Hyphomicrobium denitrificans ATCC 51888: one gene and its partner. The protein of the gene in region 2 binds, or shares a complex with, the protein of the main gene of each other region. Links are inferred from orthologs where the notes say so. Each region holds a gene or a part of one and is shown on either strand. Other genes may lie near its edges.

Region 1 (5,381 bases), 2.3 Mb from region 2 along the record:
GCTGCAGAAGGCTTTCCACGCCCTCGAACACGCGGTGCTTGAGAACGTCGCGATCGTCATCGGAAAAGTTGCGCGTCATCAGCAGGTCGCTATCGGGCGAGAACGTTTCGTAAGTCTGTTCGAGATCGAGGAGCAGCGCGAAATATTGCTGCTGGCGCCAGTAGTCGAGGTAGCGGAAAAAGCGGCGCGCATCGGCGGCCTGGCCCGCGGGCCATAGATACGGCAACGTCAGGCGATCCAGCAGCGCAAATCTTGTTACGGGAATGAAGCGTTCGCGTTTGCGCTTGTCGTCGGCTTCGAGAACGTCATGGGCCGGCTTGGACTCTTGTCCTTCGCTGACCGGCGCGGGTCTGGCGTCGAGGTCTGTCAGATCATGAAGGCGCTGGAACAGCCCCTGCTTTTGGTACAGACGGCCATTCGTCATCTCTGCCGACATCTCAACGCAACTCCCGTCGTATTCCCGTTATCGGACGAATTCACCCCTCGCCCGGCCCCTTACCTCTTAGCGATACGGCAATGCTTGTCGAGAAGTCGCAAATCATCCGCGCGCAAAGATGACCGATCCCGCTTCGAAGCGGCTTTTTTGCAGCGCCATCGACTCCCGCCTGCCTTGATCACGACTAGAGCACAAGCTCCCGATGTAGGAAAACGGTTCATAACTTTCGCAATCGCCACAGTGGCGCCTACGTTACGCTAGGATCATGGCTAAGCGGGACGTATCGAGGGGTGCTTCTTGGGGGCCGTGTATGGGGGCGTTACGAGTACTACTTCTGGTTATCGCGACTGTTGCAGTCGTGTTGCCCGCGGGCGCTGACGACCTCGTCATGCCCTACGCATGTGCCATCGACAGGGGCACGCCGCGTCTCACGGCTGCCGAGCCTACAACCTATGAGATTATCGGTTCTCGCGAAGACATGCCCTTTTCGGCTTGCCGGTCGGCGGCTGCGGGAAGCTGCGAAACGATGATGGTCCATAAATTCACCATCGACTGCGGGGGACAGAAGATCGCCTGGAGTAAGGTCGCTGCCGCAGGACGCGCTGCGGGCGTCGATCTTCCGGCGCGTTTACCGCCGGGCTTCGCTCCGGTCAGCCGGTTCAAGGGACGCTTCGTTCTGCCGGGATTTGGCCGGACGACGCGCCTTCCGAAGGTCGAGACGCAGGCGCTCTCGGCGGACAGCGTGGCGGAGACGAGTTCCATCGCTCACGACGCCGACGAACCGCGCTGGGTGACGGTGATCGATCCGGTGATGCAGGCGTCTGCAAGCGGCGGCGCATTCAAGGTCGCGGGCGTGATCTCGACGCTGCTCATTTCGCTGATGGCGGCATGTCTGTTCATGGCGCGCCGCCGGATGCCGCTCTCCTATGATTTTGCGCGGGCGGCGCAATTTTCAGAGGCATCGCCCGAGCCGCTATGGCGCTCGGCTGGCCGGAAGTTCGCCGGCATGACCAGTGCGTTTCAGCGAAGCTTCGCCGGTGTTTTCGAGCGATCGGCGGCCGATGCGTCGAGGAGCAGCGGAACGGATGGGGTCGCCAGGCTTCTGGATGCCGTTCACGCGCGCGTCGTCGAAACGGAACTTCTCATTGCGTCGCTGCCCGCCGATCTGCTTTTGCGCGATGTTCTGCAGACCGAACTCGATGCTCTGCGGAGCCGTGTCGCCGACGTTTCACGGCGGGCCGATCAAATGGGCGAAAAGCGCGCAAGCTCGGTGTTGCGCGCCATGCTGAAGGATCTCGATCGGATCACACGGATCGTGCAGGGGACGACACGGAAAGACGAAGCCGCGACGTCGCGTGTTGCCGATGTTCCTTCGACGATTTTCGAAGCCTACCGCATCCTTGGGCTCAATCCCGAAGCTCCTCCCGTCGCGGTGAAGAAGGTCGTCGACGCGCTTCGCATGTCGTGGCACCCCGATCATGCGCGGAGCGAGCCTGACCGGCGGCATCGCGAGGAGCGAATCAAGCAGATCAATGCGGCTTGGGATTTGCTGAAAGGCGTGAGGGTCGAGGCGGCCTGAGTTCGCCAGATAGGTCCGCTACGCAGGATCGACATCCGGGATACGAAAACGGCGCCATCAGAGCGGCGCCGTTTGAATGGCCTGGATTTTTGCTTCAACGCAGAACGTTGGCAAAGGCGCGGGACGACGCCTTAAGCCGAGCAGCGATGCGCAACCGGCAGATTTCTAATCTGCTCATCGGTTAGCGGGACTATGTCATGCACAGCCATCGTCGCGACCTCGGGCTTGGCTTGCCCCCGCTTCAATACGCCAAGGCGCAGGGCGAGTTGTTCGCTAAGTCCGCGGATGACGCCGATCTTACCTCTCAACGGAAAGCGGTAAGTGCTCATGGATAGCTCCTCTCAAGGACTCTACCCTCCCAAACAAAGATTCCCCATGTAGGTTGCACGCCCGCGCGCTTCACCTCGTGGATTGTACGCAGACAAACTAACCTTTGACCGCCGCAGGCAGAGTGCGGCGCCAAAACAACGGTCAATTGCTGATGAACCCCCACAGCTCAACGAGCTGTTATACTGTGGCACAAGAATACGGCAAGAAAAAGAAACCTGCGGCGAAAATTAGGTCGGGTTTGAGTATTTTGCTGTTATAATTCAGTTATATAAGGTCAACGAAACTGGCGACGACCCGCTTGGTCGAGCCGTCATCAAAGTTGATGGTCAGCTTGTTGCCGTCGACGAGTGTCACCGTGCCGTCGCCGAATTTCTCGTGGCGAACGCGGCTTCCGTTGCGAAAATTCGGGGCGTTGGCCGTCGAGGCCGCAACCAGTTCGCCTTCGAGCGTGATCGGCGTGCGCGCCCGTTTTTTCGTATCGCGGCCGCTGCTCCAGGACTGCTGAGCCCGTTGCCAGCCCGGTGTCTTATAATTGGAGCCGAAGGGTTCGGAGCCGCTCGCGCGGTCGAAACGGCTCGGACCGAAGGGATTGCCGTAGCCGTAGGTCGCCCGGCCGCCGTAGGGCATCTCGCTTTCGATCACGTCGACGGTTGCCTCGGGAAGCTCGTCGACAAATCGCGACGGTAGTGCGGATTGGTAGAGGCCGTGCGTGCGACGGTTCTGCGCGAACGAGATCTTGGCGCGACGGCGCGCGCGGGTCAGCCCGACGTAGGCCAAGCGGCGCTCTTCCTCGAGGCCGGCTTTACCGCTTTCGTCGAGCGACCGCTGATGCGGGAAAAGTCCCTCCTCCCAACCGGGCAGGAAGACGATACCGAATTCGAGACCCTTGGCTGCGTGCAGCGTCATCAGCGAAACGCGATCGCCGTCGCTGCCCTGATCCGCGTCCATGACCAGAGAGACGTGCTCGAGGAAGCCTTGCAGTGTTTCGAAGTCGTGCATGAAGCGCACGAGTTCCTTGAGGTTTTCCAGGCGCGTTTGAGCTTGCGGGCTTTTGTCGGCCTGCCACATCGCGGTGTAGCCGGACTCGTCGAGGACAAGCTCGGCAAGATCGGTGTGGCGTATGCGATCGAGGTTGCCGCGCCAGCGTTCGAACGCCTGCATCAGGTCGCCGAGCGACTTTCGGGCCTTGTTCGAAAGCTCATCGGTTTCGACGATTTCGCGGGCGGCTTGATAAAGCGGCACGCCTTGGACGCGTGCGAGTTCATGGATGCGCTTGATGCTCGTGTCGCCAAGCCCGCGTTTCGGCACGTTGACGATGCGTTCGAACTTCAAATCGTTGGACGAGTTGGCGATCACGTCGAAGTAGGCGATTGCGTCCTTGATTTCCTGCCGTTCGTAGAATCGCGGGCCGCCGATGACGCGATATGGCAGGCCGAGCGTAATGAAACGGTCTTCGATGGCGCGCATCTGAGATGACGCCCGCACCAGAACCGCGATGTCGTTCAGCTTTTCCTGGGCGCGCTGGAACTGTTCGATGTCTTCGCCGATGGCGCGCGCCTCGGCTTCATCGTCCCAGAAGTTCGCGACGCCGATTTTTGAACCGGCCGAACCGTCAGTGAAAAGCGTTTTGCCGAGACGGCCGGCATTCTTGGCGATCAGGCCCGAGGCGGCGGCGAGGATGTTCGCCGTCGAGCGATAGTTGCGTTCGAGGCGGATGACTTTCGCGCCGGGGAAGTCCTTTTCAAAGCGCAGGATGTTGTCGACCTCGGCGCCGCGCCAGCCGTAGATCGACTGATCGTCGTCGCCGACGCAGCAGACATTCGGGCAGCCTTGCGCCAGGAGCCGCAGCCACAGGTACTGCGCGACGTTGGTGTCCTGATACTCGTCGACGAGGATGTAGCGGAAGCGGCGATGGTAGTCGGCGAGCACGTCCGGATGCTCGCGGAAGAGCCTGATGCATTCGAGCAGCAGATCGCCAAAGTCGCAGGCGTTGAGGTCCTTGAGACGCGCTTGGTAGGCAGCATAGAGGGCGGCGCCCTTGCCTGCTGCGAACGAGAACGATTCTCCGTCCGGGACTTTGTCGGGCGTCAGGCCGCGGTTTTTCCAGCTGTCGATCAGACCGGCCAACTGGCGGGCGGGCCAGCGATCCTTATCGAGACGCGCCGCCTCGATAACCTGCTTCAGCAACCGGACCTGATCGTCGTCATCGAGAATTGTGAAGCCGGATTTCAGGCCGACGAGTTCTGCGTGGCGGCGCAAGATCTTGACGCCAATCGAATGGAATGTGCCGAGCCACGACATGCCTTCGAGCGTGCCGCCGATCAGACCGCCGATGCGGTCGCGCATTTCGCGGGCGGCTTTGTTCGTGAACGTGACGGCCAGGATCTGTGACGGATAAGCTTTTCCGGTCGCCAGGATGTGCGCGATGCGTGTCGTTAGCACGCGTGTTTTTCCCGTGCCCGCACCGGCCAGCACGAGCAACGGACCTTCCGTCGTCTCAACAGCTTCGCGCTGCTCAGGATTGAGGCCGTCGAGATACGTCGGTGCGCCGCGCGCAGCCCGGATCGCGCGCGCCGAAATCGATTGGATTTCCTCGGTGCGATTGTCCGGTCGGGCTGGAGCGTTGGCGGACGCAGGCGCTTGCGGCAGATCGAACGGCGGATCGTCATCAGCCGGAAAGTCCGGGCCGTCGCCGGCGTTCGGCTTGCGAGTCGAAGTCATGCGGACTGACCTAAACCACCGAGGCTGATCCTACAACCGGCGCGTCCCGGTGACGCGCGCTGCGGTCACAGCAAACGGCGAATCGATCACAAATTGCTCAAACGCCTGGAATGAAGCCAAATTTCGAGTTCAGAGTAACGCTGCTCCGTGCCATATAGATGCGCACGGCGTCGTGTATTTCAATCGGATCGCCAGGGGTGCCCAGCATTCGTCCCGCGAGGGCGCCAAGAGACGTTCATGAACAACGGACTTCTATTTTTCGCCGGGCTTCTCGTCCTTGTGCTTTCCGCGCTTTTCGCGGTGCCGTCGTTCGTC
Region 2 (8,182 bases):
CGGCTCGTCATTACGAAATCGGTTTCGTGCGGAGGGATTTGGGACAATGGCTGCCAGCGGGATCAAGCGAAATTCGCAAGCACGCGCCTCCCGGCGCCGACATCGCCTGCGCCGTCCGTTTCGGGATGCGGCCGGAGCGGCCTTGCTTTTTGTCATGCTGACCTCCGTCGGAACGAGCGCGCCGGTCAAGGCTTACCCATTTGCGGTTGCTGCCGGCGGGATCGAGCGCACGATTACGTCGCACACGATGAAAGCTATTGCGGAGGATCGTCCGGCGCCGATCATCGAGATCGCGACGACGAGTTCGCCACGCAATCCGGATGCCGTATTTCGCAGAACCAGCAGTACTACAGCCTGGGTCCTGCTGGGGCTGTCGCTGTCGCTTCTAACTGCGTTGAACCTTAGCATTATCAGGCACTTGCGGCGCGTTTACGTCAAGCCAAAGACGCATCGCGCGGCGTTATCCGCAACGCGCGGCGGACGAGGCTATTGAATTGCCGCATTCGCGTTTGTAGGTTTTGACGCGTTTGTAGGTTTCGATCTGTCGAAAAGCGGCATTATATCCGTCGCGACTCTTGGAGGTGCGGAGCATGACGAGGCAACCTACCCGGCCGTTCTGGCTTGGCCTCACCGTTGGCGCGACCGTGGCCGTCGTCGCCGCGACGTCCTTCTTCGCCAACAGCGAGACGGTTCTGCGAAAAAGCTTCGCGACCGCGCTCACGCAAGCCGCTTCACCCGCCAAGGACGTCGCTTCGATAACACCCATTTCCGGATCGGAAGACTACTGGCTGACCGCCATGCGCCGCGATGACAGCACGCCGATCACCAAGGCAGTTGCGGTCGGCGACCAGATCTCGCTGACGCTCGGCGGCCATAACCGCACGTTCGCTGTGGCGTCGGTGTCCGACTTCTCGCCGCAGATCACGGAAATCGATACGTCCGCCGGACCGGAACGCTTCGTCCTGGTGACCGCCCGCGACGTGAAGAACCCGCATGAGCGACCGATCCGCTTCGTTATGGAAATCGACGGCGCGAACGCGACGATCGTCGGCAGCCGCGGCGGCCGGACGCTGTAGTCGCGAAGCCTGCCGGACTCAGACCAATCGCCGTTCTGCTCACCACGGAACGGCTTTTTTGTCTTCGAAGAACCCGCCTGTCGGCCCGTCCAATGGCAGCGTTGCGAGCCAAACCGGCGTCTCGGCGCCTTTCTCAGGTAAGCGCGAGGCTTCCGGTCCACCCATCCCCGTTCTGACCCAGCCGGGCGAACAAGCATTGACCTTGACGTCGCCGCGACCGGCTTCGGCAGCCGCGATGCGCGTCAACGCGTTCAATGCCGTTTTCGAGATGCGATAGGCCGGAAAGCCGGAACCCATGCCGGCAAGCTGACCCGCGAGCGACGATACATTGACTACCCGTCCATATCCACGCGCGATCATGCCCGGCAGAAGCGTGCGGATGATTGCCGCCGGGGCGAGCACGTTCGTTTCCCACGTCAGGCGGAATGTTTCATCGGTCATGTCGAACAGACTGGCGTCGAAGCCGCCCGGCCCGTCGATCAGAATTGCTGCGTTGTTGACGAGGATGTCGATCGGGGCGTGGCGTTGCTCGATGTCCTTCAACGCGGACGGCAACGCCGCAACATTCGCGACGTCCAAAATCACAGGTTGGACATTGACGCCGATTTTGCCGAACGCGGCTGTGGCCGAGGCGGCGCTGGCGTCGTTGCGAACTCCGGCAAGAACGGTAATCTCAAGCTCAGCAAGCTGGCGCGCGATCGCAAAGCCGATGCCGCGGTTGGCGCCCGTCACAAGAGCGGTCTTGTTCGTTTGAGGGCCAGGCACGAGCGTATCTCCCATTGAGATAGTCCCCGACAAACGTACCTCCTAGACGCGACGGACGGGAAATAAAAAACCCCGCCGATAGCGGCGGGGTTTCCTAATTTCGCTTGCTCAGCAGATCAGGACTTCTTGGCGTCTTTGTTCTGCTTCGCGAGATTCTTTTTGCACTCGGCGCGGAATTTCTTGCGGTCCTTGCCGTGCAGGCCCTTCGCGTCAGCATCCTTCGAACACTGGATCGATTCCGGCGAATGGACGACCGGGGTGCCGGGCTTTTTCGCGTCCTTCGCCAAGGCCACGCCGCTGCCGATTGCCATCATGGCGGCCGCCGCTGCCGCAACCAGTTTCATAGAAGTCATCGTGTGTGCTCCGTTTTATCAGTCGTTCAAACGTCTGTTGGCCAACTTGGTTGCCCCGGCCCCGCTGGACCGATCCGCATCGAGTGCGTCGAACTTCGGAATCGGCGAACGATTGGCTATCACTCCGCCGAGCGGCGACGAACTTACTCTTCCGTAAGGAGCTTTTGCCGGTAACTCAGGCGCGCTCGGTTCTAAGCCGCCGTCGTTAATGCGTGTCCCGGCGTGACACTGTGGCCCCGAAACAGCATTTATGCTTCGGCTTCCCGTCTCTATATTTGCAGCGTGGCATCTTCTCCGAAAACACCCTCCGGCAAATCGTCCCGACCGCGATCCTCGCGCGGCAAGTCGGGTAAGCCGATCCAGCCTCCCGCCGAAACGTCGGCCGGGACGCCGGGCTTTGCCGAAACGAACGCCTATTTCGCGCCGGCCGATTTCTCCGGAAAGACGACGAGCAGCGGACTACCGAGCTTGCCCGCGTTACGCGCATCGGGCCCGCGTCCGCCGATGGGCGGCGAAAGCCTGACCGACAGTCTGACCGCGCTGCTGACGCGGCCGGACGAACGCTCCGAACGCGCGAAGGAAATTCTGTCGCGCCAGCCCTTGATGGCGTCGCATCCGATCGTCTCCGGCGGCATGCCGATGTTCATGCCGCATCGTCCGGAGCGTCCGGAAAAAAGCGAAGGCGGCATCCGGTTCAAAATCGAATCCGACTACGAGCCGCGGGGCGACCAGCCGCAAGCGATCTCCGAACTCGTCGACGGCGTCGCGAAGCACGAGCACAATCAGGTGCTGCTCGGCGTCACCGGTTCGGGCAAGACGTTCACGATGGCGCACGTCATTCAGGCGACGCAGCGTCCGGCGCTGATCCTGGCGCCGAACAAGACGCTGGCGGCGCAGCTCTACGGCGAGTTCAAGAGCTTCTTTCCGGACAACGCCGTCGAGTATTTCGTTTCCTATTACGACTACTACCAGCCGGAAGCCTACGTCCCGCGCACCGACACGTACATCGAGAAGGAAGCGTCGATCAACGAACAGATCGACCGCATGCGTCACGCCGCGACGCGCGCTCTGCTCGAGCGCGACGACGTCATCATCGTCGCGTCGGTCTCGTGCATCTACGGTATCGGATCGGTCGAGACCTATACGGCGATGACGTTCACCGTGCGCGCCGGCGAGCAGATCTCGCGCGACCAATTGCTGGCCGATCTCGTCGCGCTGCATTACCGGCGTAACGATCAGAACTTCGTGCGCGGCTCATTCCGCGCGCGCGGCGATACGGTCGAAGTCTTTCCGGCTCACTTGGAAGATCGCGCGTGGCGCTTCTCGCTGTTCGGCGATGAAGTCGAAAGCATCGTCGAGTTCGATCCGTTGACGGGCGCGAAGACGGACGAGCTGGCGCTGGTCAAGCTCTACGCGAACTCGCACTACGTCACGCCGAAGCCAACGCTTCAGCAGGCGATCAAATCGATCAAGATCGAACTCAAGCAGCGGCTCGACGAGTTGTACGACGCAGGCAAGCTGCTCGAAGCGCAGCGCCTCGAACAGCGCACCACGTTCGACATGGAAATGATGGAGGCGACGGGTTCGTGCGCCGGCATCGAGAACTATTCGCGCTATCTCACCGGGCGCAATCCGGGCGATCCGCCGCCGACGCTGTTTGAATATCTGCCCGACAACGCGCTCGTTTTCGCCGACGAGAGCCACGTCACCGTTCCGCAGATCGGCGGCATGTTCCGCGGCGACTTCCGGCGCAAGGCGACGCTTGCGGAATACGGTTTCCGCTTGCCCTCGTGCATGGACAATCGCCCGCTTCGCTTTGAAGAGTGGGACGCGATGCGCCCGCAGTCGGTGTTCGTCTCGGCAACCCCCGCAAGCTGGGAAATGGAGCAGACCGGCGGCGCATTCGCGGAGCAGGTCATCCGGCCCACAGGGCTTATCGATCCGGTCGTCGAAATTCGATCCGCGAAAACGCAGGTCGACGATCTGCTCGACGAAGTGCGGCAGGTCGCGCGCAAAGGCTACCGCACGCTCGTCACGGTTCTGACGAAGCGCATGGCGGAAGACCTCACCGAATACATGCACGAAAGCGGCGTGCGCGTGCGCTACATGCACTCCGACATCGAAACGCTGGAACGCATCGAAATCATCCGCGATCTGCGGCTCGGCGCCTTCGATGTGCTGATCGGCATCAACCTGCTGCGCGAAGGTCTCGACATTCCGGAATGCGCGCTCGTCGCCATTCTCGATGCCGACAAGGAAGGTTTTCTGCGCTCCGAAACGTCGCTGGTGCAGACCATCGGACGCGCCGCGCGCAACGTCGACGGCAAAGTCATTCTGTATGCGGATCAAATGACCGGCTCGATGGACCGCGCCATCGCGGAGACGAACCGCCGTCGCGAGAAGCAGATGGCATGGAACGAAGCCAACGGCATCACACCGGAGAGCATCAAGCGCAACATTCACGACGTGCTGCAGTCGGTCTACGAGCAGGATCACGTCACCGTCGATGCCGGGCTCGCCGATGGCGACGCCGTGCAATCGCTCGGGCACAATTTGCAGGCCGTCGTCGCCGACATGGAGCGGCGCATGAAAGAAGCAGCAGCCGATCTCGAGTTCGAAACGGCCGCACGCTTGCGTGACGAGATCAAGCGGCTGCGCGAGACGGAGCTTGCGATTTCGGATGATCCGCTGGCCCGGCAAAGCGAAGTCGAAGATCGCGCCGGAAGTTTCAAGGGCGACCGCAAGTATGGCCCGAGCGCGAACGTTCCGCCGTCGCGCAAGAAGGACGGGGAGAAGGAAAACGGCGGCTCCCGCATCAAGACCGAATACGAGCCGGTGCAGCCGACATATGCGCAGTCGACTTCTTTGATTGCGCCCGGCGACTCGCGTTCCGCGAGCCGGCCGCCAGGCGCGGGATCAAGGATCAAGAAGCCGTCGCTCGACGACATGGGGCCGGGAACGGATCGGCCGGTGCCGGCGCGCGCGCCGAGTGTCGATAGCCGCGCCAAGGCCGGTGCGTTCGGCGAGAAGATTGCAGGTCCGCATAAGCCGACGCTCGACGAAATGGGACCGCACGCGTCGCTGCCGGTGAAATCAGGCGAGAAGCCGTCGCGCCTTCAGATGCCGACGCGAACGCGCGAGTTCGACGATCCGTCACAGAAGAAAGGCCGCCGAGGGCGTCCGCGCAAAACGGGACGGCCCGGGCAGTAGCTCATGCGTTTCAGGGCTTGCGCGTAAGGACGCATGCGAGCGTCGTTCGGAACCTCCATGCGCCGTAAATGTTGCTCCTTGAATTGCGGTCAAGGAGTGCGAACATGCCGAAAATCAAGAACGCTAAAATTCTCATTCTCGCGACGGATGGTTTCGAACAATCGGAACTGGACGTTCCGCGCGAAAAGCTCAAGGCGGTCGCGCAACTGGTTCATGTCGCGGCGCCAAAGGAGCGAAAGGAAAAGGGCTCCATTCTCGGCTGGCGAGATCACGATTGGGGAGATCCCGTGCCGGTCGACGTGGAATTGTCCGACGCATCGACGTCGCTTTATGACGCGATCGTGCTTCCCGGCGGACAAATGAATCCTGACACGCTCAGGAAAAACCCAGAAGCGTTGGCGTTGATCAAAGCTTTCCTCGCGGAAGGGAAAGTCGTGGCTGCGATCTGCCATGCGCCGTGGCTGTTGATCGAAGCGAACGCCGTTCGCGGCCGGCGCGCGACGTCGTACGACTCGATCAAGACCGACATGATCAACGCGGGCGCGAATTGGCTCGATGAACCCGTGGTCGCCGATCAGGGCATCGTTACGAGCCGCAACCCGGGCGATCTCGAAGCGTTCGTCGCGAAGATCATCGAAGAAGTCGAAGAGGGCAAGCACGAGCGCGCCGTTCTCGCTGCCTGAGCAGCACCCGTTCAGCCTGTCCGCGTAAACCTTGGCGAGCTGTTGTGAGATTTCGCAACGCTCGCCAAAATCAAAAGCAGTGTGTAGCGGAGCGCGTCGTCCACCGTTGTGACGGTCCGGCCTTCTTCGGACAAGTCAGCGAAAGTCCAGACGAGTTCGCCGTGTTGGGTTGCCCGCCAGCTGCCGAAGTAGTCGCGTCCTTTGAGGACGGTTACGCCTGTACCCGCCAATCCTTCGCGCACGGCAAAGCCGCTTAGACCGACCTCGGGTATATCCCCGAGCTGTCTCAGCAGCTCAGCATCTGGCGCCGCGCGGTTCATCGCTCTGCCGCATTCCCGATCGAAACACATGCGCGTCTGGAAAAAAGCTACTCAGGCACGTGCCAGAAAAATAGGATCGCGCGTTCCGATATATAAGGCCGCGCAAATCGCGCCGGTATGCGTGCTTCTTTATCGATTGAGCGTTAAGGTCTTATTAATATTTTTAGCAAGGGCTGTTGTGCGGCGGAGGTGGCGTCCCGCGCGTTATTGCGTTCCCTTCGGAGGAGACGTTCATGACAACGCTTCTGACGTCACGTCGCATCATGCTCGGCTCACTGATCGCGGGATTCCTCGCGTGCGCGGCGGCTCCCGATGCTGCGATCGCCGACGCAAATTTTGTCTTTGCCCTGACTGCCGGTGTGCCGGCGTTGAAGGGCGGTTGCACGTTATGTTGGCGCACACGGGAGTCGGGCGCCAATTTTGCGCCGCTCGAGCACGCGAACGGAGGCCCGAGCCGCATCATCCTGATGCGTCATGCGGACAAGACCGACGATCCGAATAACGAGGATTTGTCGGAGGCCGGGATGGCGCGCGCCGAGCGTCTCGCAACGTACATCCCGGAGACGCTCGGAAAGCCGGACTACATCATCGCGACGTCGCATTCGAAACACTCGAACCGTCCACGCGAAACGGTTGCTCCGCTTGCGAATGCTCTCGGCCTCAAAGTTCAGCACGATTACGAGAACGACGAGTTCGAGGATCTCGTCGACGAGATTTTCTCAAATCCCGAATACAAGGGGAAGACGCTCGTCATCTGCTGGCATCACGGCAAGCTGCCAGCCATCGCAGCGTTGCTCGGGGCGGCGCAAGGCAGCTACCCCGATCCCTGGCCCGAGGATGCGTACAATCTCATCCTGGATTTCCGATACGATCCGAACTCGGGCAGCGCGCCGACCGTGACGCGCGTCACCGAGCCGTTTTAAGGATGTCGCGCGGCGCGCGGATCAGCACTTCTTCAGGTTTGCGGCCAGTTCAACGAAGACGTCGGAGTTCTGCGGCAGCACTCTGACGGACTGGTCGCAGCCCTGCCCCGCAACGGCCATATGCGCCGCGAAGAACTGTCCGGAAAGTTGCACGTCGAATCCTGTCGGCGTGATCGTGCCGTCGACCGTGCCGCCGATGTCGTTGATCTTGTCCGTCCACGCGCCGGTCAGTTTTTCGCCCTCGACCGTCAGGTCGGTAGCAGCGTGAAGCTTGAAATTCGTCGCGCCGTCCTCGCAGCGCAAGGTCTGACGCATTCCCGGCGTGCCTTTGCGGGCGACATAGGTGACGATGCATTTGAAGTTCGAGGCCGGTCCGGACACCGACGTCATCGTCGCCATGCCGACCCAGCGCCCGGCAAGGCCCGCTAACGGGTCGGCGGGCGGTGCGGCTTGGTTCTGGCTGGCAATCAAACTGGAAACAGCTGCAACCGTGACATACACGGCGACGCGATACGATTGACGCATTGATTTTTCGACTCCCTCGTCAAGCCTGTCCGGCTTCAAGCACCCCCGCGCTTGCCCGATCTTTCGAGAACCCCGTCGCCTGTCAGCTGAGCCGTCATGCGTTCGGCGATCCGGCGGCGACGAGAGAAAACTGATCGCCGATCTCGACTGTTTGTGGGCCGTATTGGGGAGATATCGCGAGTTCAAACTTTGCTCAGCTGTGCAGCGAGCAAAACGGGCTTCCTTGCTGCGGAGCCGAAGCAAGGCCTTGCGCGACGCGTGCGTTCTCCCCATAAGCACCGGAACGGAAAGCGGCCTTAGAATGTTCGCGCGTGCAGCGTAGTATTG

Evidence for each region. The genes of interacting proteins can lie anywhere in the genome.
Region 1: the proteins of uvrB (region 2) and HDEN_RS01245 are in contact, whole or in part, in a crystal structure (PDB 7EGT), measured with the Thermus thermophilus proteins. The link is inferred for Hyphomicrobium denitrificans ATCC 51888 from one-to-one orthologs. Residues at the interface, in WP_096411307.1 of Thermus thermophilus: Glu23, Leu25, Arg26, Asp27, Gly28, Glu29, Arg30, Phe31, Arg55, Glu326, Asp327, Phe328, Glu379, Ser382, Gln383, His398, Gly400, Arg401; in WP_096412145.1 of Thermus thermophilus: His654, Arg656, Phe657, Gln666, Asp668, Glu669, Lys680, Arg681, Leu682, Ser683, Lys685, Tyr686, Ala687.

Annotation. Positions count from the first base shown.
Region 1 is NC_014313.1:262,238-267,618, forward strand. Bases 2,339-5,381 are described here. They hold HDEN_RS01245 (ATP-dependent helicase), read right to left. Parts: upstream 5,067-5,381; coding sequence 2,610-5,066; downstream 2,339-2,609. Other genes in these bases: HDEN_RS01240 (hypothetical protein), read right to left, coding at 2,339-2,344; HDEN_RS01250 (AsmA family protein), read left to right, coding at 5,304-5,381. In the rest of the region: HDEN_RS01230 (TMEM143 family protein), read right to left, coding at 1-436; HDEN_RS01235 (J domain-containing protein), read left to right, coding at 747-2,015; more of HDEN_RS01240, read right to left, coding at 2,147-2,338. UniProt on the Escherichia coli protein: A helicase with DNA-dependent ATPase activity. Unwinds DNA duplexes with 3'-5' polarity. Translocates on single-stranded DNA with 3'-5' polarity. Initiates unwinding more efficiently from a nicked substrate than double-stranded DNA.
Region 2 is NC_014313.1:2,532,765-2,540,946, forward strand. Bases 2,099-5,604 are described here. They hold uvrB (excinuclease ABC subunit UvrB), read left to right. Parts: upstream 2,099-2,476; coding sequence 2,477-5,404; downstream 5,405-5,604. Other genes in these bases: HDEN_RS12210 (PsiF family protein), read right to left, coding at 2,099-2,194; HDEN_RS12220 (type 1 glutamine amidotransferase domain-containing protein), read left to right, coding at 5,509-5,604. In the rest of the region: HDEN_RS12195 (hypothetical protein), read left to right, coding at 47-493; HDEN_RS12200 (hypothetical protein), read left to right, coding at 591-1,076; HDEN_RS12205 (SDR family NAD(P)-dependent oxidoreductase), read right to left, coding at 1,116-1,856; more of HDEN_RS12210, read right to left, coding at 1,958-2,098; more of HDEN_RS12220, read left to right, coding at 5,605-6,087; HDEN_RS12225 (hypothetical protein), read right to left, coding at 6,099-6,407; HDEN_RS12230 (SixA phosphatase family protein), read left to right, coding at 6,641-7,330; HDEN_RS12235 (hypothetical protein), read right to left, coding at 7,352-7,855. UniProt on the Escherichia coli protein: The UvrABC repair system catalyzes the recognition and processing of DNA lesions. A damage recognition complex composed of 2 UvrA and 2 UvrB subunits scans DNA for abnormalities.